3 regions of the Streptomyces sp. NPDC052064 genome follow, and region 2 is predicted to be linked to each of the others. Evidence: riboswitches for the same ligand, from Rfam matches in the RefSeq annotation. Region 2 holds a riboswitch; each other region holds the start of a gene.
What was found. Region 2 has a riboswitch for cyclic di-AMP ahead of ACZ6TU_RS25660 (transglycosylase family protein). Riboswitches for the same ligand answer to the same signal wherever they lie in the genome.

Region 1 (7,897 bases), on a different contig from region 2:
TCCGCCACCTGGACCCTGCCCGACCGCGACACCTGGCGGCTGTCCCAGCTGCACGGCCGCTGGGGCGCCGAGTCCCGGCTGGAGCGCTCCGTCCTCACCCACGGCGAGAAGGTCATCGGCAGCCGCCGCGGCCACACCGGTCACCAGCACCTGCCGTGGGTCGCGCTCGACACCGACGCGACCGAGGAGAGCGGGGAGGTCTACGGTTGCGCCCTGGGCTGGTCCGGGTCCTGGCGGATCGCCGTGGCCCAACTCCCGGACGCGCGCGTGCAGATCACCGGCGGGGCGGGGTACGACGACTCGGGCCTGCTGATGCTCGGCACGGGGGAGTCGTACACGACCCCCGTCTTCGCCGGGCTCTGGAGCGACGGTGGCTTCGGCGGGGCGAGCCGCGCCTGGCACGCCTACCAGCGGGCGTACGTGATCCCGGACGCCGACCAGGACCGGCCGGTGCTGTTCAACTCCTGGGAGGCCACCGAGTTCGACATCTCGGAGGAGCAGCAGCGGGCGCTCGCCGAGCGGGCCGCCGCCATGGGCGTCGAGCTGTTCGTGGTCGACGACGGCTGGTTCGGGGCGCGCACCAGCGACCGGGCCGGGCTCGGCGACTGGACCCCGAACCCCGACCGCTTCCCGGGCGGCCTCAAGCCGCTCGCCGACCACGTGCACGGCCTCGGCATGCGGTTCGGGATCTGGGTCGAGCCGGAGATGGTCAACCCGGACAGCGACCTGTACCGCGCGCATCCGGAATGGGTGCAGTATCAACCGGGACGAAAGCGTACAGAGTTCCGCAATCAGCTCGTACTGAACCTGGCTCGCGAGGATGTCCAGGAGTACCTCTGGGAGCGGCTCGACGGTCTCCTCTCCAGCGCCCCGATCGACTACGTCAAGTGGGACTTCAACCGCTGCTTCACCGACGCCGGCTGGCCGGACGACCCCTACCCGCAGCGGCTGTGGGTCGACCACGTCCACGGCCTGTACGCCCTGCTGGACCGGCTGCGGGTCGCCCATCCCGGGGTGGCCTTCGAGTCCTGCTCGGGCGGCGGCGGCCGGATCGATCTCGGCGCGCTGAGCCGCACGGACCAGGTGTGGACCTCGGACAACACCGACCCGCTCGACCGGCTCGCCATCCAGTACGGCTTCAGTCAGATCCATCCGGCACGGGTCATGGCCGCCTGGGTCACCGACAGTCCGAACGCCATGCTCAACCAGCGGGCCAGTTCCCTGCGGTTCCGGTTCGTCAGTGCCATGGCCGGGGTGCTCGGGGTCGGTGGCGACCTCACGAAGTGGACGGAGGCGGAGCTCGCCGAGGCGCGGGACTGGGTGGAGCTCTACAAGGAGATCCGGCCTGTGGTGCAGCGCGGCGACCTGTACCGGCTGCGTCCGCCGGAGGGCGGCCTGAGCGCCGTGCAGTACGCCCTCGGCGACGAGGTTGTCGTCCTCGCCTGGCTCCAGGCGCAGCGCTACGGCGAGCCCGTTCCGGCGCTCCGGCTGCGGGGCCTCGACCCCACGGCATCGTACGAATGCCTCGAAACGGGCGAAGTTCACCGGGGTGCCGTGCTGCTCCATCACGGGCTGCGGGTCGGCCTGCGCGGAGATCTGGACGCCACCGTCGTCCGGCTTAAGCGTAAGTAGCCGTTCTGCCCGAATAGGGAGCGCTTTGGTTATTTCGACATAACGTGCCCCGATCGTAAAGGAAACGAGGTCGGGGTGCGTGAGCATCGTCATATTCGTGACGATGTGTTGTTGCCATGTGCACGTAATTTTGGTGCTGTTCAGGGGCATTGAGGAAAGCGGGAGATCGGAAATCCACGCTCCGTGACGGAAAATGTGCCGATGCGTCAAGAAAAACGCTGTCACAGGCAACCGCAAGCTTGTCCCTTTGCGTCTTGGTCGCTTACGTTCCACACCAATCCGGACGGACGCCTAATCCTGCCGCCGCCCGGAGCCCCACACACTGACCCGACGTACGGCAGGAGCGGGGGACCCACAGGTAAGACGCCTGTTCCGGTTCCCGGAACGGCTTGGGGTTAAGCCGCGCCTCGGCGCGGCCGGGCATCTCCAGCCCGCACCCGACAGCTCACCTCGCAGGCGACGGAGAGGAATTCGCCATGCCCGCGAAGGGTAAGCACCGCCGCCCGAAGACCCAGCGTTTCACCCGCTCCATCGCCGTCGCCGGAACCGGCGGGGCGGCTCTCGCCCTTCCGCTCATGGGGGCCGCCGGTGCCCACGCCGCCACCCCGCAGTCGGCTCCGGAAAAGGCCGTCCAGTCCGCTCCGGTCGCCGAGAAGGAGGCCGCCGAGAAGGCCACGGGCGCCCGCACGTACACCGTGCAGGCCGGTGACTATCTCGCGAAGATCGCCGACGATCAGAACGTCAGCGGCGGCTGGAAGAAGCTCTACTCGGACAACCGGGACGCCGTCGGCGACGACCCGTCGCTGATCCACCCGGGCCTGAAGCTGTCGATCGGCAAGAAGGCGGCGGGCGAGTCCAAGTCTTCGTCCCCGTCCTCGTCGAAGTCCTCGGCCCTCAAGCCGTCGAAGCCCTCGGCTTCCAAGTCCTCGGCTTCGAAGTCGTCCGCCTCCGGGTCGTCCTCGAAGCCGGCTGCCGCCAAGCCGGCCGCCGCGACCTCCAGCGGCTACAGCCTCCCGGTGGACGGCGCCACCGTCGGCACCCCGTACCGCATGTCCGGCAGCATGTGGTCCAGCGGCTACCACACCGGTGTCGACTTCGTCGTCCCGACCGGCACCTCGCTCAAGGCCGTCGGCGCGGGCACGGTCGTCTCCGCGGGCTGGGGCGGCGCGTACGGCAACCAGGTCGTCATCAAGCTGAACGACGGCAACTACGCGCAGTACGCCCACCTGTCCTCGCTCTCCGTCTCGGCCGGCCAGACCGTGAGCGCCGGACAGCAGATCGGCCTCTCCGGTGCCACCGGCAACGTGACCGGACCGCACCTGCACTTCGAGATCCGCACCACGCCGGACTACGGCTCGGACGTGGACCCGGTCGCCTACCTGCGCTCGCACGGCATCTCCGTCGGCTGACCGACCGCACGACCACCTGCCTGACACGCGACCGTTGGCCGGACCCCGATCCCCGGGTCCGGCCTTCGGTGTGTGCGCACCTTCCGGTCATCCCAAGGGATCGACAGCGGGCGGCAGTTGGGAGACAGTGATCCCGTCCGGAGCGCAAGCGCTTTCTAGAGCCTTCCAGGCGGATCCCCCAAGGAGACGTGTCCCGTGCCGACCACTCGCAGAGCGTTCGCAGCCCTGTCCGCCGGAGCCGCCCTGACGGCCCTCGTTCCGACGGGCGCCGCGTACGCCGCGCCCCGGCACCGCCGCCTCGTCGCCCACGACGACTTCTGCCACGGCCTCGCCCAGTGGGCGACCGAACTCCAGGGCGGCGGCACCGTCACCGCCTCTCGCGGCGTTCTGGAGATCGACGTGCCGAGCGGGGCGACCGTGTGGTTCAGGCGGCGGCTCGAAGGCCCTTACGTCCTCGAGTACACCGCCACGCCTGTCTCCGAGGGCGGGGTCAACGACCGGGTCTCGGATCTCAACAACTTCTGGAACGCGACCGACGTGCGCTCCCCGGGCGACCTCTTCGCCACGCCGCGGGGTGGGGCGCTGGAGGAGTACGACCACCTGACGACGTACTACTCCGGTTACGGCGCCAACTACAACACCACGACCCGGCTGCGGCGGTACGTCGGCGAGCCCGGCGTCCGGCCCTTGATCTACGACTACACCGAGCCGCTGCTGGTCCCCAACGAGCCCAATCGGGTCCGGATCGTCTCCGACGGCTCGACGGTCAGGTGGTGGAACAACGGGCGCCTCGTCTTCGACTACGCAGACCCGCGGCCGTACACCGGCGGGCACTTCGCCTTCCGGACCGTGTGGAGCCACTTCCGGATCACGGGCTTCCGGGTATGGCGACTGACTCCCCAACATCGCTGACGGGTGACGTATTCCGGAGTTGGCGAACACTTTGGGAGTGGCTTATCTCACCGCCCGTCAACCCCTGCCTACGGTCGCGTAGGTCACATTGGAGGGTGAATCATGAGCGGCTGTGGCAGACGATTCGAAGAGTGACAGCAGAGCAGTGATCGGGTCGTACGTGGCGGTGGGGGACAGCTTCACCGAGGGCGTCGGTGATCCCGGCCCCGACGGGGCGTTCGTCGGCTGGGCCGACCGGTTCGCCGTCCTGCTCGCCGACCGCCGGCCCGAAGGCGACTTCCAGTACACCAACCTCGCCGTGCGCGGGAAGCTCCTCGACCAGATCGTGGCGGACCAGGTTCCGCGGGCCGCCGAAATGGCCCCGGACCTCGTCTCGTTCTGCGCCGGGGGCAACGACATCCTCCGGCCCGGTACCGACCCGGACGAGGTGGCCGAGCGTTTCGAGCGGGCCCTTGTGCGGCTCACCGCCGTGGCCGGCACGGTGATGGTGACGACCGGGTTCGACACCCGTGGGATGCCCGTGCTCAAGCACCTGCGGGGCAAGATCGCGACGTACAACGGGCATGTCCGGGCCATCGCCGACCGGTACGGCTGCCCGGTGCTCGACCTGTGGTCCCTGCGCAGTGTCCAGGACCGCAGGGCATGGGACGCCGACCGGCTGCACCTGTCGCCCGAGGGGCACACGCGGGTGGCGCTCCGTGCGGGGCAGGTGCTCGGGCTGGAGGTTCCGGCCGACCCGGAGCAACCGTGGCCACCGCTGCCGGCGCGGGGGCCGCTTGAGGTTCGGCGGGACAATGTGCACTGGGCGCGGGAGTTTCTGGTGCCGTGGATCGGACGGCGGCTGCGTGGGGAGTCGTCGGGGGATCACGTGACGGCCAAGGGGGCTCTGTCGCCGGAGGACATCAGGATGCGGATCGCTTCGGTGGCGTAGGGGGACGGGTGCGGGTGCCTGCGGCGGCCTGCGGGGGTGCGGTGCGGGCGCCTGCGGCGGCCTGCGCGGGTGCCGTGCGGGTGCCTGCGGCGGCCTGCGCGGGTGCGGTGGGGTGCGCGTAGCGCCTTCGCGGTGGTGGTGGGTCGGGGCCGCGCCGGGGGGTGTCCGTCCTCGGAACGGCGCGATGGGGTCGAGTACCGACTGACTGTCCGCTGACGCGCCAACCGCTGCGGGCGGACACCCCCCGACACGTCCCCTTCTCGCCGTCGGCGGGTGCGGGCCCGTCGTGGCCGCCCTGGTGAGCGCGCCGCTTCGCGCTCAAGCTCCCACCGCGAGGAACTGGCGGGCGCCGCGCAACGTGGTGTGCAGCTTGCGCTGGGTGGCGCGGCTGTCGAGGCGGACGTCGAGGGCCCCGGGGAGCGCGCTTTCGGCCCGCAGGCCCACGGGCAGCCGGGAGACGTCGAGCCCGTCGCGCCTGGCTACAAGGGTTCCGAGCTCGTGGCGGCTCACGGCGTCGGACCCTGCCAGATGGTGTACGCCGTGTGCGTCGCAGCCCGCGAGTTCCAGCAGGGCGGCGGCCAGGTCGGCCACATGGACGGGACAGCGGACGTCGTCGGTGAACAGGACGCCGTTTCGGGTACCGGCCACGAGGTCGTGCACCATGCGTACGTGCACGGACTGCCGGTCGCCGATGATCAGCGAGGTGCGAGCGACAACGGCATCCGGGTGTACGAGGCGAACCCCTGTCTCCGCTGCGGCCTTGGCCGCGCCGTAGGGGGTGACAGGATCGGGCGGGCAGTCCTCGTCGTAGTGGACGCGTGCGCCGGAGAACACTGCGTCGCTGGATACATGGACCAGGCGGCAGCCGTACTTCACCGCAGCCATCGCCATGCGGACAGGGCCCTCGGCGGTGACCGCCCAGTCGGATTCGCTGCTCGTCGCGTTGACGACGAGGCGCGGGCGGACCTCAGCCCCGACTGCTTCGACGCGCTGGGGGTCCCGCAGGTCGAGGGCGTGCCATGCGACCCCGGGGGTGGTGCCGGGCCTGGTCGCGAAGGTCGCGGCCGTCGCGTGCCCGGCCGCTGCCGACCGGCGGACCAGTTCAGCGCCCAGGAACCCGCTACCACCGATGATCAGGACTGTCATGACGCGACACAGTAGTTCCATGTGCTCGGGCGTCACGCGCTTGGTGAGTGCCGTCTTCTCCACCCCTCGGACGGGACGATGAACGGCTCGACGATCTGACAGGCCATATGCGCGTGGCGGTCCTGACCTGGAAGTGCCCCACGGCCACCGCTGATCCGCTCACGTCGAGCTCGGTGAGCCCGGCGTGAGCCGGTTCGTGTCCTGCCTGTTCATTGAGCCGGCTCGGTCTTGTCAGCGACCTCGGCCTGCCCGCCGCGGAACACCTCCTTGACGAGCCTCTGCTGCGCCTTCTGGAACGCCTCGGCCGTGGCGGCGAAGTCGAGCTCGGCGTCCCCGGTGGTCAGGGAGGCGGTCAGGGTCGTACCGCCGTCGGGTGTGCTGTACATCAGAGCCCCCCAACCGAAAAAGCCGCCGTTGTGGTTGAAGATGGTGCCGCCGCCGTCCGTCTCCTCCACGAACAACCCCAGGCCGTAGCCGGCCTTGGGATGCGGCGTGCGCATCTCGGCAAGCAGTGAGTCCGGCAGGAGCTTGCCGCTCATCAGCGCGGAGAAGAACAGGTGGAGATCCTCGGTGGTCGAGATCATGTCACCGGCGGCGGAGATCCAGGAGACGTTGAAGCGGGTGACATCGACCACCTTCCACTGGCCGGCGTGCTCGTACCGGTAGTAGCCGTGAGCGTGCGGCTCGGGGATCTCCGGCGAGGCGCCCGGCGCCACGGTGCCCGACATTCCCAGTGGCTGCAAAATCAGCCGATGCAGCTCCTCGGCCAACGAACGGCCGGTGACCTCCTCGATCAGCAACTTGGCCAGTACGTAGTTGGTGTTGGAGTAGCTCCAGTCCGTCCCCGGCTCGAAGCGCGCCGGCTTGGACAACGCCAGCCGTACCAGCTCCTCCGGTTGGTAGGTGTGGAACTGGTTGTCCACGTACTCCTGCCCCTGCCAGGGGATCCCCGGCGCGACCGTCCCGTCGTCGTAGTACTCGCCGGTGTAGTTGAACAGCCCGCTGGTGTGCTGCAGCAGCATCCGTACCGTGATCCGCCGGTCCAGCCCGAACCGGGGCAGGTAGTCATCCGCTGGGCTGTCCAGCCCGATCTTGCCCTCGGCCACGAGTCGCAGCACCACGGTCGCGGTGAAGGCCTTGGTGGTGCTGCCGATCCGGAACCGCCCGTTGGTCGGCGGTTTGGCGCTCTCGCCCAGCTTGCGCACCCCGGCGCTGCCGACCCACTCGCCCCGCTCGTCGTGCACGCGCAACTGCACGCCGCTGAAACCGGAATCGATGATCTCCTGAAGGGCCTTCTGCAACTCCGGGCGGTCCTGCCCGGCAACGGTGAGGGACATGGCTGTGTGCTCCTTACGGGTTGGGTGGTTGATGCGGTGACGGGGCTGCCCAGGCAGCGACGACGTTGTGCCGACCGCCAAGGGCCGTGCTTCTCAGAGGCTGCGGGCGGTGATGTCGCCGTAGGCGGTGGGCGCGTGGAGGTTCAGGTCGGCGGCTCCGTCGGTGTTCCGAAGCGTGTTGTGGGTCCGGCCGTACGTGGTGCCGGCGTCCAGGGGGGCGGAGACTCCGCGGGCCGCGCCGAGCGAGATCTCGCCGTGCTCGGTGCGCAGCGTGACCGTGCCCCGCACGGCCTCGGCGATGCGGAGGTCGCCCTTTCTGGTGCTGATCTGCGCGGGGCCGCCCAGTCGGCCGATGCCCCGGAACTCGGCGCCGGCCGTATTCGCCGCGATGCGGGAGCCGGCGGGCAGCTGGACGGTCACCTCGACGGATCGGGAAGCGCCGACGCCGTCGCCGTATTCGACCTTGGTCTGTTCCGCCGCTCTCACATCGCGACCGTGGTGGCGATGATTCCGCATCGTGTTCTCCTTCG
Region 2 (7,897 bases):
TAGTGCAATCGCTTCCGGATCTGCTGCTCCGCGTACGCGTCGTCCTGCCAGCGCGCCTTCTGGTCGCGCAGCCGTTCGACGCGCTGCCGGGCCTGCTGCTGTTCGCGCTGGAGGTCGTCGATCTCTGCGCGCTGCGAGACGTACTCCCGCATCGGGTAGGCCAGGGCCACGATCAGCGAGCACATCACCAGGGCGAGCAGCGCGGCCCGGCCGGTCAGCCGGGAGCGGCGGGCCTGGCGCTTGGTCTGCGAGCGGTAGACCCGGGCCGCGGTCTGCTCGCCGAGCAGCCGGATCCTGGTCGCGGTGGAGAACCGGTCCCGGTCCTTCACGGCCATGTCTGTCCGCCTCCCGCTCCACCGTCATACGCGCGTACGTCCCCGGACACGGTACGGGACCGGGTACGGGGACGTACGTACGACGCTGCTTCTTACGGGGTCAGCCCTTGAAGCGCGGGAACGCGCTGCGGCCGGCGTACACCGCCGCATCGTCGAGGATCTCCTCGATGCGCAGCAGCTGGTTGTACTTGGCGACGCGCTCGGAGCGGGCCGGGGCGCCGGTCTTGATCTGGCCGCAGTTGGTGGCGACGGCCAGGTCGGCGATGGTGACGTCCTCGGTCTCGCCGGAGCGATGGGACATCATGCACTTGAAGCCGTTGCGCTGGGCCAGCTCGACGGCGTCCAGGGTCTCGGTGAGCGAACCGATCTGGTTGACCTTGACCAGCAGGGCGTTGGCCGCGCTCTCCTCGATGCCGCGGGCCAGACGCTCGGGGTTGGTGACGAACAGGTCGTCGCCGACGAGCTGGACCTTGTCACCGAGCTTGGCGGTGATGGTCTTCCAGCCCTCCCAGTCGTCCTCGAACAGCGGGTCCTCGAGGGAGACGAGCGGGTACGCGTCGACGAGCTCCGCGTAGTACTCGGTCATCTCGGCGGCCGAGCGCTCCTTGCCCTCGAAGGTGTAGACGCCGTCCTTGTAGAACTCGGACGCGGCGACGTCGAGCGCCAGGGCGATCTGCTCGCCGGGGGTGTAGCCGGCTTCCTTGACGGCCTCGAGGATGAGGTCGAGGGCCTCGCGGTTGGAGCCGAGGTTCGGGGCGAAGCCGCCCTCGTCGCCGAGGCCGGTGGCCAGGCCCTTGCTCTTCAGGACCTTCTTCAGCGTGTGGTAGACCTCGGCGCCCCAGCGCAGGGCCTCGGAGAAGGACTCCGCGCCGATCGGGGCGATCATGAACTCCTGGATGTCCACGTTGGAGTCGGCGTGCGAGCCGCCGTTCAGGATGTTCATCATCGGCACCGGCAGCAGGTGCGCGTTCGGGCCGCCCAGGTAGCGGAACAGCGGCAGGTCACTGGCCTCGGAGGCGGCGTGGGCGACGGCGAGGGAGACGCCGAGGATGGCGTTGGCGCCGAGGGAGCCCTTGTTGTCGGTGGCGTCCAGGTCGAACATCGCCTGGTCGATCAGGCGCTGCTCGGTGGCGTCGTAGCCGACCAGCTCCGGGCCGATCTGCTCGATGACCGCGAGGACGGCCTTCTCCACACCCTTGCCGAGGTAGCGGTTCGAGTCGCCGTCGCGCAGCTCGACGGCCTCGAAGGCGCCCGTGGAGGCGCCGGACGGGACGGCGGCACGACCGGTGCTGCCGTCGTCGAGGCCGACCTCGACCTCGACCGTGGGGTTGCCTCGGGAGTCCAGGATTTCCCGGGCTACGACGACGTCGATGGACGGCACGAGCATCTCCTTCTTGATGTGACGCGGATACGCGGGCCGCTCGGGCCCTGCGCGGTGCGGGCCGCGGTGGCTCGCGACATGAGCCTAACCGGCTCCGGCCGATCGGCCACCGGGTCGCCCACCCCATGGACAGAACCGAGAGTAAATTGTTTCCGAACGAAACAAAGACGGTTGTGGAAATGACCCCGCCCCGGTGCGTACGGGGGGGAACGCGCACCGGGGCGGGGAGCCCGTGGGGACGGGGGTGGGCCGCTGCTTACTTCAGGTGCAGCTGCTGGCCCGGGTAGATGAGGTTGGCGTCGGTGACGATGTCCTTGTTCAGCTCGAAGAGCTTCTCCCAGCCGCCCTCGACCTTGCGCTCGGTCGCGATCGAGCTGAGGGTGTCGCCCTTGACGACCTTGTACTCGCCGTCGCCCTTCTTGACCTTCTTGCCGGTCGGGGTGGTGACGGTCTTCTGGCTCTTCTGGGTCTGGGCCGGGCGCTCGTCGGAGCGGGAGGCCGGCTGCTGCTCGGTCTCGCGGGCCTCGGTGGAGCCGCCGCTCTGCGCGGAGCCGCCGCTGTAGCCGGCGCTCGACAGGCCCTTGCCGCAGACCGGCCAGGCACCCTTGCCCTGGCTCGCGAGGACCTTCTCGGCGATCTCGATCTGCTGCTCCTTGGTCGCCTGGTCGGCGGTGGAGGCGTACTTGGTGCCGCCGTAGCCGGACCAGGTGGAGGCGGAGAACTGCAGACCGCCGTAGTAGCCGTTACCGGTGTTGATGGACCAGTTGCCGCCGGACTCGCACTGGGCGACGGTGTCCCACTCGGAGGCGGTGGCGGCGGAGGCGTTGCCGGCCGCCATCAGCGGGGCGGCGACGGCGGCACCGGTGACACCGGCGATGGCGATGACCCGAGAGGCCTTGGACGGACGACGGTGCGTGCCCTTGCCGGAAAACAGCATGGATGGATCCCCTCACCGACGCCTGCGAGGTGAGCTGTCGGGTTCGGGCCGGTTGAGTTGCCCGGCCGCGTCCCTCACGGGACACGGCTTCACCCCAAGCCGGGACCTGCCGTCGAGTTGCCTCGACCGCTGGGCCCGGCGCTTACCTTGGGTCCCCCGCTCCTGCCTACGGCGCTTGACGCGACGACTGTTCCCGTGCGGCCGCTGGCAGGATTCGGCGTTGCGGCACCCGGGGCTCGCGGTGGCGAGCGGTCATGACCGTAGACACGCGATCGGCGGAATTTCAAAGACGATCAGGGCTTCTGAGATCTATCTCTCACCGGGCTTATACGGGACATTCGACGCGAACAGTGACGCGAATTCGCGCGGTTTCAGGGTGACTTCCGCCGCCGTTTCCGGACTGCCCCACCGGCTACCGCTCGTCCGCTTCGACCCTTACCGTGAGCTTCTGACCGGGGCGGATGAGGTTCGGGTCGGCGCCGACGGCCGCCTCGTTACCCACATAGAGCGCGCGCCATCCGCCGCTGAGGTCGAGGGAGTCGGCGATGGACCAGAGGCTGTCGCCGGAGCGGACGGTGTAGGAGCCGTCCGTCGCCTCACGTGAGGCTTCGTCGCCGCGCGAGGCGTGCCGCCCCGCGGACCCGGACGTACGGCCGTCCCCGGCCGCGGTGCCCTCGTCGGCGCCGGGACCGCGGTGGCGGCCGGAGCCGGTGTCGGTCAGAGCCGAAGAGTCGCCGCTCTGCTGCGAGTTGTCGGACTTGTCACTCTCGGGAGCGTCCGAGGGGGAGCTGTCGGGCTCCTGGTCCTGCGACCGGTCCCGCGTCGAGGAATCGGCAGAATCGGATGACTTGTCGGACTTGGTGTTTTCGTCCTCCGAGGTCGACGGCGCGTCAGGGGACGGCGACGTGGACGGAGAAGACGAAGAAGACGACTCGGGGGAGTCGAGCAGTCCGGGCGAGTCCGTGGGAGTGGACGAGTCGGACGAGTCGGATGTGCCCGAGTCCTTGTCCTGCTGGAGACCGGAGAGCAGCCCGCAGGTCCGCCACGCGCCGACCCCCTGGTCGGCGAGGATTCTCTCGGCCACGGCTATCTGCTGGGAACGGCTGGCCAGGTCGGCACTCGGGGCGTAGTCGAGGCCGCCGTGGTTCTCCCAGTCCTCCTGGGACAACTGGAGGCCGCCGAAGTATCCGTTGCCGCTGTTCTGGCTCCAGGCGCCGCCGGTCTCGCAGTCCGCGACCCGGTCCCAGGTCGTACCGTCGGCTGCGCTGGCGCCGGAGGCTCCGAGGAGCGGGATCGCGATGGCGGAGCCGGTCACTCCGGCAGCGACGAGGAGAGCCGGAGCCTGGCGGGGGCGACGGTGCCGACCGTTCCCGGAGAGCATACGGAGACCTTTCGCGAGACAGCAGAGACCGGCGCGGCGCAGGGTCCCCCCGGGCCGCGCTGATGATGGGTGAACGTATCGGCAGACGATCACTTGTCACAAGTTCATGCCGCGCAGATCACGTGAAGATCACAGCTCTGACGGCATGTCATGTTTGAGCGGGGTGCCCGGTTGGTAACGGCCGCTGTCATGCCGGCGTGAACTCCACCGGCAGGGTGCGCAGCCCGCGCATGATGAGGCCGCCGCGCCACCTCAGCTCGGCCGGATCCATCGCGAGCCGCAGGTCCGGGAGGCGGGTGAGGAGCGTGGCGAGCGCGGTCTGGCCCTCCAGGCGGGCGAGCGGGGCGCCGAGGCAGTAGTGGATGCCGTGGCCGTAACCGAGGTGCTGGTTGTCGCGGCGGCCGAGGTCGAGCACGTCCGGATCGGCGAACCGCTCCGGATCCCGGTCCGCGGCGGCCAGCACGACGAGGACCGGGTCGCCGGGCGCGATCCGCTGTCCGCCGATGGTGAGCGGTTGCGTGGCGAACCGCCAGGTGGCGAGTTCGACAGGGCCGTCGTAGCGCAGGAGCTCCTCGACGCCGGTCTCCAGGAGACCGGTCTCCCCGGCGGCGAGGGACGCCTGGAGTCGCGCGCGCTGCTCGGGGTGGGTGAGCAGGGCGTAGGTGCCGTTGCCGATGAGGTTCACGGTCGTTTCGAAGCCGGCGAACAGAAGGATGAAGGCCATGGCCGCGGCCTCGTTCTCGGTGAGGTGCTCACCGTGGTCGGAGGCGCGGATGAGACCGGAGATGAGGTCCTCGCCGGGGGCGGGCTCGGTGGGGAGCGCCTCCCGCTTGCGGTGGATGAGGTCGGCGAGGTAGCCGCGCATCTTCTTCACGGACCGCGCCACGCCGCCCCTGGGCCCGCCCTGGTGACGGATCATCATCCCCGCCCAGTCGCGGAAGTCGTCCTGGTCCTCGCGGGGGACGCCGAGCAGGTCGCAGATGGCGTAGATGGGGAGCGGGAAGGCGAACTCGTGGATGAGGTCGGCGGACCCCTGCTCCGCGAACCCGTCGATGAGCCCGTCCGTGAGCTCCTGCACCCGCGGCGCGAACTCGGCGACCCGGCGGGGCGTGAACGCCTTGGACACCAGCCGCCGCAGCCGGGTGTGGTCCGGCGGGTCGATGTTGAGCAGATGCGTCATCAGCTCGGCCTTGCGCTCACCGGGGATCCCGGTCTTGCCCTTGGCGTGCGCGGGTTCGTGGTGATGCGCCGGGTTCTTGGAGAGCCGGTGGTCGGCGAGCGTCTGCTTGGCGTCGGCGTACCGCGTGACCAGCCAGGCCTCCACACCGCTGGGCAGTTTCGTGCGGTGCACGGGGGCGTGCTCGCGGAGCCAGGCGTAGGCGGGGTAGGGGTCAGAGGCGAACTCCCACGAAAACAGTTCGGGCACCCCGGGCACTTCACGTTGCATGCCACGACCCTACGCAGCTCCCGGGGCAGCGCCGGCCGGCACTGTCAGAGGTCATCGCTACTCTCACCGCGTCGAGATCGAGGAGGACCGGGTGCTCGAAGGCGTGTTGATCGCGGAGAGCCTGCGGGTCGGGGCCGAGTTGGCCGGCGTCCCGCTGCGCGTCACGAAGATCGCCAGGGTGGAAGTGGAGGGTGCGGCGGCCGGGCAGCCGCAGTGGTGGACGCTCCTGGACTTCACCGGGGAGGAGGCCGATGCGGAGCGTCTGGCCGAGCGGCTGGCCGCGTGCCTGGCTCCGACCGGGGGCTGGTACGTCAACTACAACACCGCCGCTGAGGCGTTCGTGGTCTTCCCCGGCGAGGTCTTCCGCTATCCGCGCGGCCAGGATCCAGACGGGCGGGCGGAGGGCCGTCGGCGGGCACAGGAACACGCCCGTTCCATCGGGATCCCCGAAACGCAGCTGGACTGGCGGGACTGACCCGCCGGGCACCGCGTCACGGCCGTTGATCTCGGCCCTCGGCCTCCCTGATCGCGTCCCGGTACGCGCGGGCCGCCGCTCTCAGGGCCGCCTCCGGGTCGACGCCCTCCGACTCCGCGCGGACCGCCAGGGCCAGCAGGTCGTAGCCGACGCCCTCGACGGGCGGGAGCGGTGTGTCCAGGTTCGCCGTGCGGGCCCGGGACGCCAGCTTGGCGGCGAGGGCCAGGCCGGGCTGGCCGAGGGGGATGCCCTCGGTGATCGAGGTGCGCTGCTTCTCGACCGCCTTGGTGCGCAGCCAGTGCGCCTTGACCTCCTCGGGCGTGGTGGCCGTCTCGTCGCCGAAGACATGCGGGTGGCGGTGGATCAGCTTGGCGACGATGCCGGCGGCGACGTCGTCGATGGAGAAGGGAGCGTCCCCCTCTTCCGGGCCGCCTTCCTCGGCGATCCGGGCGTGGAAGACGACCTGGAGGAGGACGTCACCGAGCTCCTCGCGCAGTTCGTCGCGGTCGCCCTCCTCGATCGCCTCGACGAGTTCGTACGCCTCCTCGATGCCGTACTTGGCCAGGCCCTTGTGGGTCTGCTGGGACGACCACGGGCACTCGGCGCGGATGCGGTCCATGACCTGGACGAGATCGAGCAGGCGGGCGCCCGGCAGGTCGTAGGAGGCGGGGAGCAGCTCCAGCTCGGGCATGGCGAGGCGGCCGGTGCCGGCGAGGCGGGCCAGGCCGTCCGTCAGGGCCGGCTCGCCCTCGCCCGTCGCCACGACGACCACCGTGCGGCCGCCGGAGCAGGCGTCGACCAGCTCCTGGGCCGTCGGGGACGCCTCGTCGACGGCTATCCCCGCCTCACGCAGATACGGCAGCTGCGGGTGCGCGCCGTCCGCGCACAGCACCTGGTCGGCCGCGTGCAGTGCCTGCCAGGCGGGCCAGGACAGCAGGCCGGGGGCGACGCGGTGGCTGGTGGTGAGCAGGACGATGCGGCCGGGGGCGGCGGTGTCGGCCGTGCCGGGAGCGGCCTGCTCGGGTCGCGGGGTGGCTTCGGGACTGTTGGCGTTCACGATTCGAAGCTATCCCACGCCGCCGACAGCCCCCGAAGTTATCCACAGGCCTGTGGACGGGGTTCCCCTACATACTCTGCTGCGTCTGGACCGTCGACACGTCCCGCACCCACGGCGTCTTCGCGTCGGCGCGGCTGCTCTTCTGGACGTCCCAGGTGCCGTAGCGCGGGTTGAGGTCGACGTTCAGGTCCTTGGAGGCCTCGGACAGGGCCTTCCAGAACTCGGGACGGTTGGTGTCGGTGCCGAGCTTCTTGGCGAGCTTCTGGGCCTCCAGCTGGAGGCGGAGGTTCTCTTCGAGGCGCTGCGGCGGGATGCCGTACTGCTGGAGCCAGGTCGTCTCCAGCGCCTTGGCGCCGCCGGCCTGCTCCTCCAGGCCGGACCGCATCTCCTGGATCTCCCTGCGGGTGACGGTCACACCGGCGTCCTCGGCGGCGCGGTGCAGCACCCGGTCGAGGATCATGGTCTGCAGGGTGTCGCGGGTGAGCGTGCCGGTCCCGGCGATGGCCTGCTGGTACTGGGCGTCGTTCCGCACGGCCGCCCGCTGCGCCGCGCGTACCTCGCCGACCCGCTCCTCCAGCTGGGAGACGGTGATCCGCTGGCCACCCACCACGGCCGCCGCGCCGGGATGCGCTTCGTTGCCGCAGGCGGTGAGGAGGGGTGCCGCGGCGGCGATCGCGGCGGTGAGGACGAGCGCGGTGCGACGGCGGCGGTGCAAGGAGACCTCCCGAGGAGATTGTGCGACGGTGCACAAGGTCTTGCGGTGATCGATGGTAGGCAGTGGCCGGGCTCTGGCCAACCCATTCGACCAACGATTCACCGGGACTTCCTGCACCGCCGCGCGGACGGGCCGGAGCGGAGCCGCGTTCGGGGGGCGGTGTGGTTCC
Region 3 (7,897 bases), on a different contig from region 2:
CATCAAGATCGGCGTCAAGCTGGCCCTGCTGATCGTGATCCTCGGCCTGGTCTACGTGAAAAGGGACGACGCGAAGGTGGACAAGGGCCTGTTCGGCCTGGTCGGGGCACTGACCACGGCGAACGTCTTCATCGCCGTGCTCTGGACCTGACCCGGCCGGGCATGACGTAGGCCCGGGCCGAGGCGACCGCCCAGGCGGTGCCCCCGAGCCACGCGGCCACCGCGACCCACAGCAGGGCCTCCCCGAGGCCGTCGAGCCAGGAGACGTCGAGGACGGCGGCGACGGCCAGTGCCGCCGCCGCCGTCTTGGCCCAGGTGAACACGGTCGCCCAGCGGCGGATGTCGGTGCGGGGCCGGGGCCGTAGGAACTCGGCGGTGAGCAGGACGGCGCAGCAGGCCAGGGCGAGCACGAGCAGCACGACGGTCGCGTGGCGCAGGACACCGCGGTCGTCGTCGTTCCACAGGTACAGGCGTGCGCTGTCGGAGCTGATCAGCCGCGCCCCGGCCAGCGCCGAGAGGGCCGGCGCCCCGCCCGCGAGCCAGTGGTCGCCGCACCCCTCGGCCACCTGCCGCACATCGAAACGGGCCAGGGCGAGCACGTACAGCACGAGCCCGAGCCAGAAGAGCACCAGCGCCGCGTGCGAGAGCCAGGCCGCCGACTCGGCCGCGGCGAGCGTGGCGCCGAGCACGGCGAGCCCCTGCGTGGCCATGCAGCGCGCGAACACCGTCCCGGGCCTGCGTCGCTCCCCGTCCTGCGCGGGGAGGACGAGCGGCACGGGCCAGAGCAGTACGGCCAGTACCAGCAGTGCCGCGGCCAGAGACTGCGAGCCGGCCGCCGAGAAGCCGGTACCGAGGACGGCCGTCGCCGCCACCGTGGTGAGGGCGGTCGTCGCCACGGTGTCCAGAAGGCCCGGCACCCCCGCGTACGCCCGCCACCTGCCGCCGGCCGGCAGCAGCCGCAGGGTGAAGTCCGCGGCGAGCATCAGCCAGGCCGCGCAGGCCAGGCCGAGGGCGACGCGGGAGAGGACGTCGTACCCCGCCAGATCCAGACCGACCGCCAGGGTGCCGGTCGCCAGCACGGCGGCACTCGCGGACGGCGCGCGCTGCGCCCACCAGGCGGTGGAGGGGGAGGGGCCGGACATGGGGCCGATGCTAGGAGGCGCCGCGCGCGTTACCGGCGGGGCACGCGCGCGGGCGCCTCAAAAACGCGCGAGCGCCCTCACGCGCGCGTGCCCTCAGTGCCGTACGGGCCCTCAGGCCGGCCGCACCACGCTGTGGATCGACGACTCGCCGTCGTAGTAGATCGACTCCTCGCGCACGTAGGTGCCGGGCTTCGGGGCGTGGATCATCATGCCGTTGCCGATGTAAATGCCGACGTGGGTGATGTCGTCGTAGAAGAAGATCAGGTCACCGGGCTGGGCGGCGGCCAGGGAGACCGTGGTGCCGGCGTTGACCTGGTCGTAGGTCGTGCGTGGCAGGGTGACGCCCGCGGCCTTCCACGCGGCCTGGGTGAGGCCGGAGCAGTCGTAGGAGCCGGGGCCGACGGCGCCCCAGACGTACGGCTTGCCGATCTGGGCGCGGGCGAAGGCGAGCGCCTTCTCGGCCTTGGTGGCGTACGAGGAGTCGGCCGGGGCCGTCGAGGAGGAGGACGAACCCGACGACGAGGACGAACCGCTCTGCTGCTGCTGGGCGGCCTCCTCCTGCGCCTTCTGCTGCGCGGCCTGCTGCCGGGCCAGCTCGGCGGCCTTGCGGGCGGCCTCCTGCTGCTTCTCCCTCTCGATCGCCGCGAGCCGCGCCTTCTCCTCGGCGGTCAGCTTCGACAGCAGTTCACGCGCGTCGGCGAGCTTCCTCTGGACGGTCGCCTTGGCCGTCTTCAGGTCGCCCTGCGTATCGGTGAGCGTCTCGAGGCTCTCGGTGGCCTCCTGACGCTTCTTCATCGTCTCGGACTGCTGGGTGACGTAGTTGTCGACCGCGACCTTCTGGCGGCCGGTCATCCGGTCCATCAGCTGGGTCTGGTCGAAGTAGTCCTGCGGGGTGTCCGCGAGCAGGAACGTCGCCGTGTCCGGGGCGGAGGCGCCGGTGCGGTACTGGGCGGCGGCGAAGGAACCAAGTTCCTCCCGGGCCTCGTTGAGCTTCTGGGTGCGCTTGGCGACGTCGTCGAGGAGGGTGTCGACGCGCTTGCGCTGCTTGGTGGTCTTCTCCTTGGCCGAGTTGTACTTGTCGGTCGCCGACTCGGCCTGGCGGTACAGGTCGTCGACCTTCTTCTCGACTTCCTCGAGACTCGGCTTGTCGTCGGCCTCGGGGGCGGCGTTGGCCGACTGGGACAGCAGGGCCACGGATGTGAGGGCCGCCGTTGCGAGGGCGGGGGTCCGTATGCCTGCGACGCGCGTACCCGCGGGACGCGACTTGCGGTGCGACGCCAAGGGAGGCGACTCCTTCCATGCTCCGCCTACCGGGTTAGCTGTCGGGTTCGGGCGGGTACTTCGGAAGGGTTGCCCTACGGCCATCTCCGTGAAGGAGGCGGGCCGATTCACCCCAAAGTTCTCGGTTGGGTCCCCGGCTCCGGCTGCCGCTGCGGCACACCGGACTCGGCGGAGGCCGCGCGGCCCGGCGACGTTCGCCGGTGGGGGTCGTGCGGCCTGCCCGCACGGTAGCCAACTCGTGTGGCCCTTGTGAAGGTTGATGGGTGATATGCCCGATACATTTTCGTGACCTTATCCCAGAGCGTCGCCGATAGTGATCGATCTCGGGGGGTTGGTCACGAGTCGTCCATGAATGTGACGGCCGTAGCAACCTGTGATCATGTGGCGATGCAGGGTGACGAGGGGGTCCGTTCGGTGATGTTCTCAGGGCGGCGGCGGGCTGTCAGTGGGGCGCCCTAGACTCGGAGAGCGATGAGCAGCCTCTTTGACGACAGCTTCCTGGCGGACCTCCAGGCCCAGCGGGGCCCCGCGGACGAGCCCCCGCCGCCACCCGAGGACGATCACGTACCGGAGCCGGTTCCGGACGATCTGTTCGGCGGGAAGTTCGACGTGCCCCCGGACCGGGACGCCTACTACCGCGACGGCGCCCCGCGCCCGGTGGTGGACACCGCCGCCCTCCTGGAGGGGCTGAACGACAACCAGCGCGCCGCCGTCGTCCATTCCGGTTCCCCGCTGCTCATCGTGGCAGGCGCCGGGTCCGGCAAGACCCGCGTGCTCACGCACCGCATCGCCCACCTGCTCGCCGAGCGGGGCGCGCACCCGGGCCAGATCCTCGCGATCACCTTCACCAACAAGGCCGCGGGTGAGATGAAGGAGCGCGTCGAGCAGCTCGTCGGCCCGCGGGCGAACGCGATGTGGGTGATGACCTTCCACAGCGCGTGCGTGCGCATCCTGCGGCGCGAGAGCAAGAAGCTCGGCTTCACGTCCTCCTTCTCGATCTACGACGCCGCCGACTCCAAGCGCCTGATGGCCCTGGTCTGCCGCGACCTGGACCTCGACCCCAAGCGCTTCCCGCCGAAGTCCTTCAGCGCCAAGATCAGCAACCTGAAGAACGAGCTGATCGACGAGGAGGACTTCGCCGCCCAGGCCTCCGACGGCTTCGAGAAGACCCTCGCCCAGGCCTACGCGATGTACCAGTCGCGGCTGCGCGAGGCGAACGCCCTCGACTTCGACGACCTGATCATGACGACGGTCAACCTGCTGCGCGCCTTCCCGGACGTCGCCGAGCACTACCGCCGCCGCTTCCGCCATGTGCTGGTGGACGAGTACCAGGACACCAACCACGCCCAGTACGCCCTCGTCCGGGAGCTCGTCGGCACCTTTGAGCACCCCGTCGACGTACCGCCGGGCCCGGACGACGTCCCGCCCGCCGAGCTGTGCGTGGTGGGTGACGCGGACCAGTCGATCTACGCCTTCCGCGGCGCGACCATCCGCAACATCCTCCAGTTCGAGGAGGACTACCCGGACGCGACGACGATCCTGCTGGAGCAGAACTACCGCTCCACCCAGACGATCCTCAGCGCGGCCAACGCGGTCATCGAGCGCAACGAGTCCCGCCGCCCCAAGAACCTGTGGACCAACGCGGGCACGGGCGCCCAGATCACCGGCTACGTCGCCGACACCGAGCACGACGAGGCGCAGTTCGTCGCCGACGAGATAGACCGGCTCACGGACGCCGGCGAGGCGAAGGCCGGTGACGTCGCCGTCTTCTACCGCACCAACGCCCAGTCCCGTGTCTTCGAAGAGATCTTCATCCGCGTCGGCCTGCCCTACAAGGTCGTCGGCGGCGTCCGCTTCTACGAGCGCAAGGAGGTCCGGGACGTCCTGGCCTACCTGCGCGTGCTGGCCAACCCGGAGGACTCGGTGCCGCTGCGCCGGATCCTCAACGTCCCCAAGCGGGGCATCGGCGACCGCGCCGAGGCGATGATCGACGCCCTCGCCCAGCGCGAGAAGATCAGCTTCCCGCAGGCACTGAAGCGCGTGGACGAGGCATACGGCATGGCCGCGCGCTCCACGAACGCCGTCAAGCGGTTCAACACACTGATGGAGGACCTCCGTACGATCGTCGAGTCCGGCGCCGGACCGGCCACCGTGCTGGAGGCCGTCCTGGAACGCACCGGGTACCTCGCCGAGCTGCAGGCTTCCACCGACCCGCAGGACGAGACCCGGATCGAGAACCTCCAGGAACTCGCCGCCGTCGCCATGGAGTTCGAGCAGGAGCGCGGCGAGGACACGGTGACACCAGGGGCTGCCGCCCCGGGGGGCACGCTGTCCGACTTCCTCGAACAGGTCGCGCTGGTCGCCGACTCCGACCAGATCCCCGACGAGGAAGACGGCGACGGCGTCATCACGCTGATGACCCTGCACACCGCCAAGGGCCTGGAGTTCCCCGTCGTCTTCCTGACCGGCATGGAGGACGGCGTCTTCCCGCACATGCGCGCCCTCGGCCAGACCAAGGAGCTGGAGGAGGAGCGGCGCCTGGCGTACGTCGGCATCACGCGCGCGCGGGAGCGGCTGTATCTGACGCGGTCCACGCTGCGCAGCGCCTGGGGCCAGCCGTCGTACAACCCGCCCTCACGGTTCCTGGAGGAGATCCCGCCGGCGTACCTGGAGTGGAAGCGGACGGGGGCGACCGCGCCCGCGTCCTCCGGGCCGGTCTCCGGGGTGGCGGCCTCGCTGTCGTCGTCCCGCTCGCGTTCGTCGGCGTCGGGCGCGTCCGGTTTTTCCACGCGCCGGACCTCCGAGAAGCCGGTCGTGGGGCTGGCGGTCGGGGACCGGGTCACGCACGACCAGTTCGGGCTCGGGACCGTCGTGGCGGTCAAGGGCACGGGCGCGAACGCCGAGGCGACGATCGACTTCGGGGACACCAAGCCGAAGCGGCTGCTGCTGCGGTACGCGCCGGTGGAGAAGCTGTAGCCGTATGAGACCAGCCCCCGTTCGCCGAACGGGCGGGGGCTGCCCGGACGTTACGTCGGGTCGATGCCGTGGCTGCGCAGCCACGGGAGCGGGTCGATCGCCGAGCCGCCGGCCGGGCGCACCTCGAAGTGCAGGTGCGGGCCCGTCGAGTTGCCGGAGTTTCCGGAGCGCGCGATCGGATCGCCGGCCTTCACGGTCGTACCGGAGGGGACCGTGTAGGTGGAGAGGTGGCAGTACCACGTCTCCGTGCCGTCCTTCGCGGTCAGGATCAGCATGTTGCCGTACGCGCTGTTCCACTGGGTGCGGACGGTGCCGTCGGTCGCGGCCATCACGGTCGTGCCGTACGAGACGGGGAAGTCGATGCCGCTGTGCAGGGACATCCAGTTGATGCCGGACTGGCCGTAGGTGGCGCTGAGCCCGTGCCGCGCGACCGGCAGGGCGAACTTGGGGCGGAGCCTCTCCTTGCGGGCCGCCTCCTCCGCCGCCCGCTTGCGCTCGGCCGCCTGCTGGGCCTTGAGGTCGATGCGCTCCTGCGTACGGCTGGCCCGGTCGGCGAAGTCGTCGGCGCCGGCGGCGAGGCTCTGGAGCTGCGTGTCCAGCTTGTTGTTGGCGGCGGCCGGTTTCACCGGCTGCGCGTCCGCCGCGGTCGTCTGCGCCTCCACGGCGCCGTCGTCGGTGAGGCTGCCGACGGAGGCGGCGGCGATCCCCGCGACGCCCATCACACACGCCGAGGGCACCGCGATGGTCAGCAGCGCCGAGCGCTTGGGGGGCGTACGGCGGCGGGAACGGGATCCGGCGCGCGAGGCCGCCCGTGAGGCGGCGCGCGTGCCGACCTCTTCCTGGTCGTCCAGGAGCGGGGTGACGGTGGGCAGTTCGCCGGTGGGGGCCGGCTCGCCGCCGTCCGAGGCGGGGTCGTGGTAGGCGGCCCCGGCGGCTTCGTCGTAGGCGACCTGCTCGAACGTCGCGGTCTCGTGCTGCTCGAAGGTTTCGCCGTGCTGCTCGTACGCCTCGGGGGCCGGTGTGGCGGCGCCGTCGGTGTTCCACTGCGTGGCGTCGTAGGCACCGGTGTCGAAGGCCTGCGTGCCCCATTCCCACTGCTGGGTCTGGTCGGCCGGATTGCCGGACTGGTCGGGCTGGAGCCAGGCGCCGGCGTCCCACTGCCCGGTGGCGTCCGGGGAGGTGGCCTGCGGCGGGATGACCGAGAGCGGCTGTTGCCCGGTCGTCCAGGTCGTCGTGTCGTAGACGCCGGTGTCGTAGGAGGCGTGGTGCTGGGCCGCGTACGCGTCGTAATGCGGGTTCTCGTGTGTGCCGGTGGGCCAGTGGCCGGTGTCGTACCTGCCCGTGTCGTGGCCGCTGCCCGGCATGTCGCCGAAGAGGGGATCGGTGGCGAAGGTCGCGGTGGTGTGGCCGGTGGCGGCGAAACCGGCGCCGTCGGTGCCCGTAGTGTCAAATCCAGTGGCGGCGTGGTCGCCGTACGTGGTGAAGTCGCCGTACTGGGCTTCCTGGGTGCCGTACGACGCGTAGTGCGCCGAGTCGGCGTCGGAAGCCGGAGCCGGGGTCATGGTCCCCGACGGGTGACGGTCGTCCACCAACTTCTCTTTCGCCTCGACAACAGGGGCTGCCAGAGCAGTGCGGCGACTGTACCCGGCGGTACGCGGGCACGACAATCTTCGGCAGGTTTCGCACGCGCAGGAAACGGGCATTCGGCCGTGTTTTGGCGGACTGCGGGCACGGGCTTGGCCCTGTGTTCGAAGTTTGTTCGAGATTGATCGGTGCTTCGACGTTGTGTGCCGGCTGTATGACGAGTCTCAGGCCACCGTCAGACCGCCGGTGCGGCCGGCGGACGGTTCACCCGGGCGAGCCGTGTCGAGAACCTGCCGTATTCCGTTGGCGACGGCGGGGTGTACGGGCAGGGCGAGATGACCGATGCCGGTCACCCGCACGTTCTCAACCGTGAGATCGGGATGGTCGATGCAGGCCGTCTCCAGCGGATCCATCACGTGGTCCAGGTCGCTCCAGAAGCTGACGAAGTGCGTACGGCAGCCCGGGGCCGGCCGAGTGAGCTCCTCGAGCACCGGTGAGCCGGGGCGCATCTGGCGCACGATGGGGTGCGCGTTGGCCAGGGGCACTACTCGGGTGCCCGAGTGCGGCGTGCCGAGGGTCACGAGGGTCCGCACGCGCGTGTCGCCACCGAGCCGCTGCACGTAGTAACGCGCTATCAGGCCGCCGAGGCTGTGCCCGACGACGTCGACCTGCGGGGCGCCGGTGCGCTCGCAGACCTCCTCTATGTGCCGACCGAGCAGCTCGGCCGCGGCGCGTATGTCGCAGGTCAGTGGCGAGTAGTTGAGGGACTCGATCTGCTGCCTGCCGTGCTGGGCGAGGCTGCGGCGCAGCAGGACGAAGACCGAGCGGTTGTCGATGAAGCCGTGCAGCAGGACGACCGGGGGCTTGGCCTCCGTGGGCAGTTGGGCGGCGCCGTCCGAGGAGGGGAGTGCCGG

Region 1: it holds a riboswitch for cyclic di-AMP, as region 2 does, so the genes downstream of both, ACZ6TU_RS18685 (M23 family metallopeptidase) here and ACZ6TU_RS25660 (transglycosylase family protein) in region 2, are expected to answer to the same signal.
Region 3: it holds a riboswitch for cyclic di-AMP, as region 2 does, so the genes downstream of both, ACZ6TU_RS02500 (C40 family peptidase) here and ACZ6TU_RS25660 (transglycosylase family protein) in region 2, are expected to answer to the same signal.

What each region holds. Positions count from the first base shown of each region.
Region 1 is NZ_JBVJJE010000006.1:336,263-344,159, reverse strand. Features, by position in the region: gene ACZ6TU_RS18690 (alpha-galactosidase) at 1-1,632, shown strand, start outside; cyclic di-AMP (ydaO/yuaA leader) riboswitch at 1,950-2,104, shown strand; gene ACZ6TU_RS18685 (M23 family metallopeptidase) at 2,109-3,041, shown strand; gene ACZ6TU_RS18680 (DUF6250 domain-containing protein) at 3,237-3,953, shown strand; gene ACZ6TU_RS18675 (SGNH/GDSL hydrolase family protein) at 4,099-4,884, shown strand; gene ACZ6TU_RS18670 (SDR family oxidoreductase) at 5,203-6,030, opposite strand; gene ACZ6TU_RS18665 (serine hydrolase domain-containing protein) at 6,240-7,367, opposite strand; gene ACZ6TU_RS18660 (DUF4097 family beta strand repeat-containing protein) at 7,461-7,883, opposite strand.
Region 2 is NZ_JBVJJE010000009.1:312,344-320,240, reverse strand. Features, by position in the region: gene ACZ6TU_RS25670 (FtsB family cell division protein) at 1-335, opposite strand, end outside; gene eno (phosphopyruvate hydratase) at 436-1,716, opposite strand; gene ACZ6TU_RS25660 (transglycosylase family protein) at 1,973-2,653, opposite strand; cyclic di-AMP (ydaO/yuaA leader) riboswitch at 2,658-2,837, opposite strand; gene ACZ6TU_RS25655 (transglycosylase family protein) at 3,066-4,034, opposite strand; gene ACZ6TU_RS25650 (cytochrome P450 family protein) at 4,222-5,481, opposite strand; gene ACZ6TU_RS25645 (hypothetical protein) at 5,573-5,956, shown strand; gene ACZ6TU_RS25640 (nucleoside triphosphate pyrophosphohydrolase) at 5,973-7,013, opposite strand; gene ACZ6TU_RS25635 (SurA N-terminal domain-containing protein) at 7,081-7,728, opposite strand.
Region 3 is NZ_JBVJJE010000001.1:535,187-543,083, reverse strand. Features, by position in the region: gene ACZ6TU_RS02510 (hypothetical protein) at 1-151, shown strand, start outside; gene ACZ6TU_RS02505 (SLAC1 family transporter) at 129-1,142, opposite strand; gene ACZ6TU_RS02500 (C40 family peptidase) at 1,254-2,423, opposite strand; cyclic di-AMP (ydaO/yuaA leader) riboswitch at 2,432-2,604, opposite strand; gene pcrA (DNA helicase PcrA) at 2,895-5,399, shown strand; gene ACZ6TU_RS02490 (M23 family metallopeptidase) at 5,450-7,102, opposite strand; gene ACZ6TU_RS02485 (esterase/lipase family protein) at 7,208-7,897, opposite strand, start outside.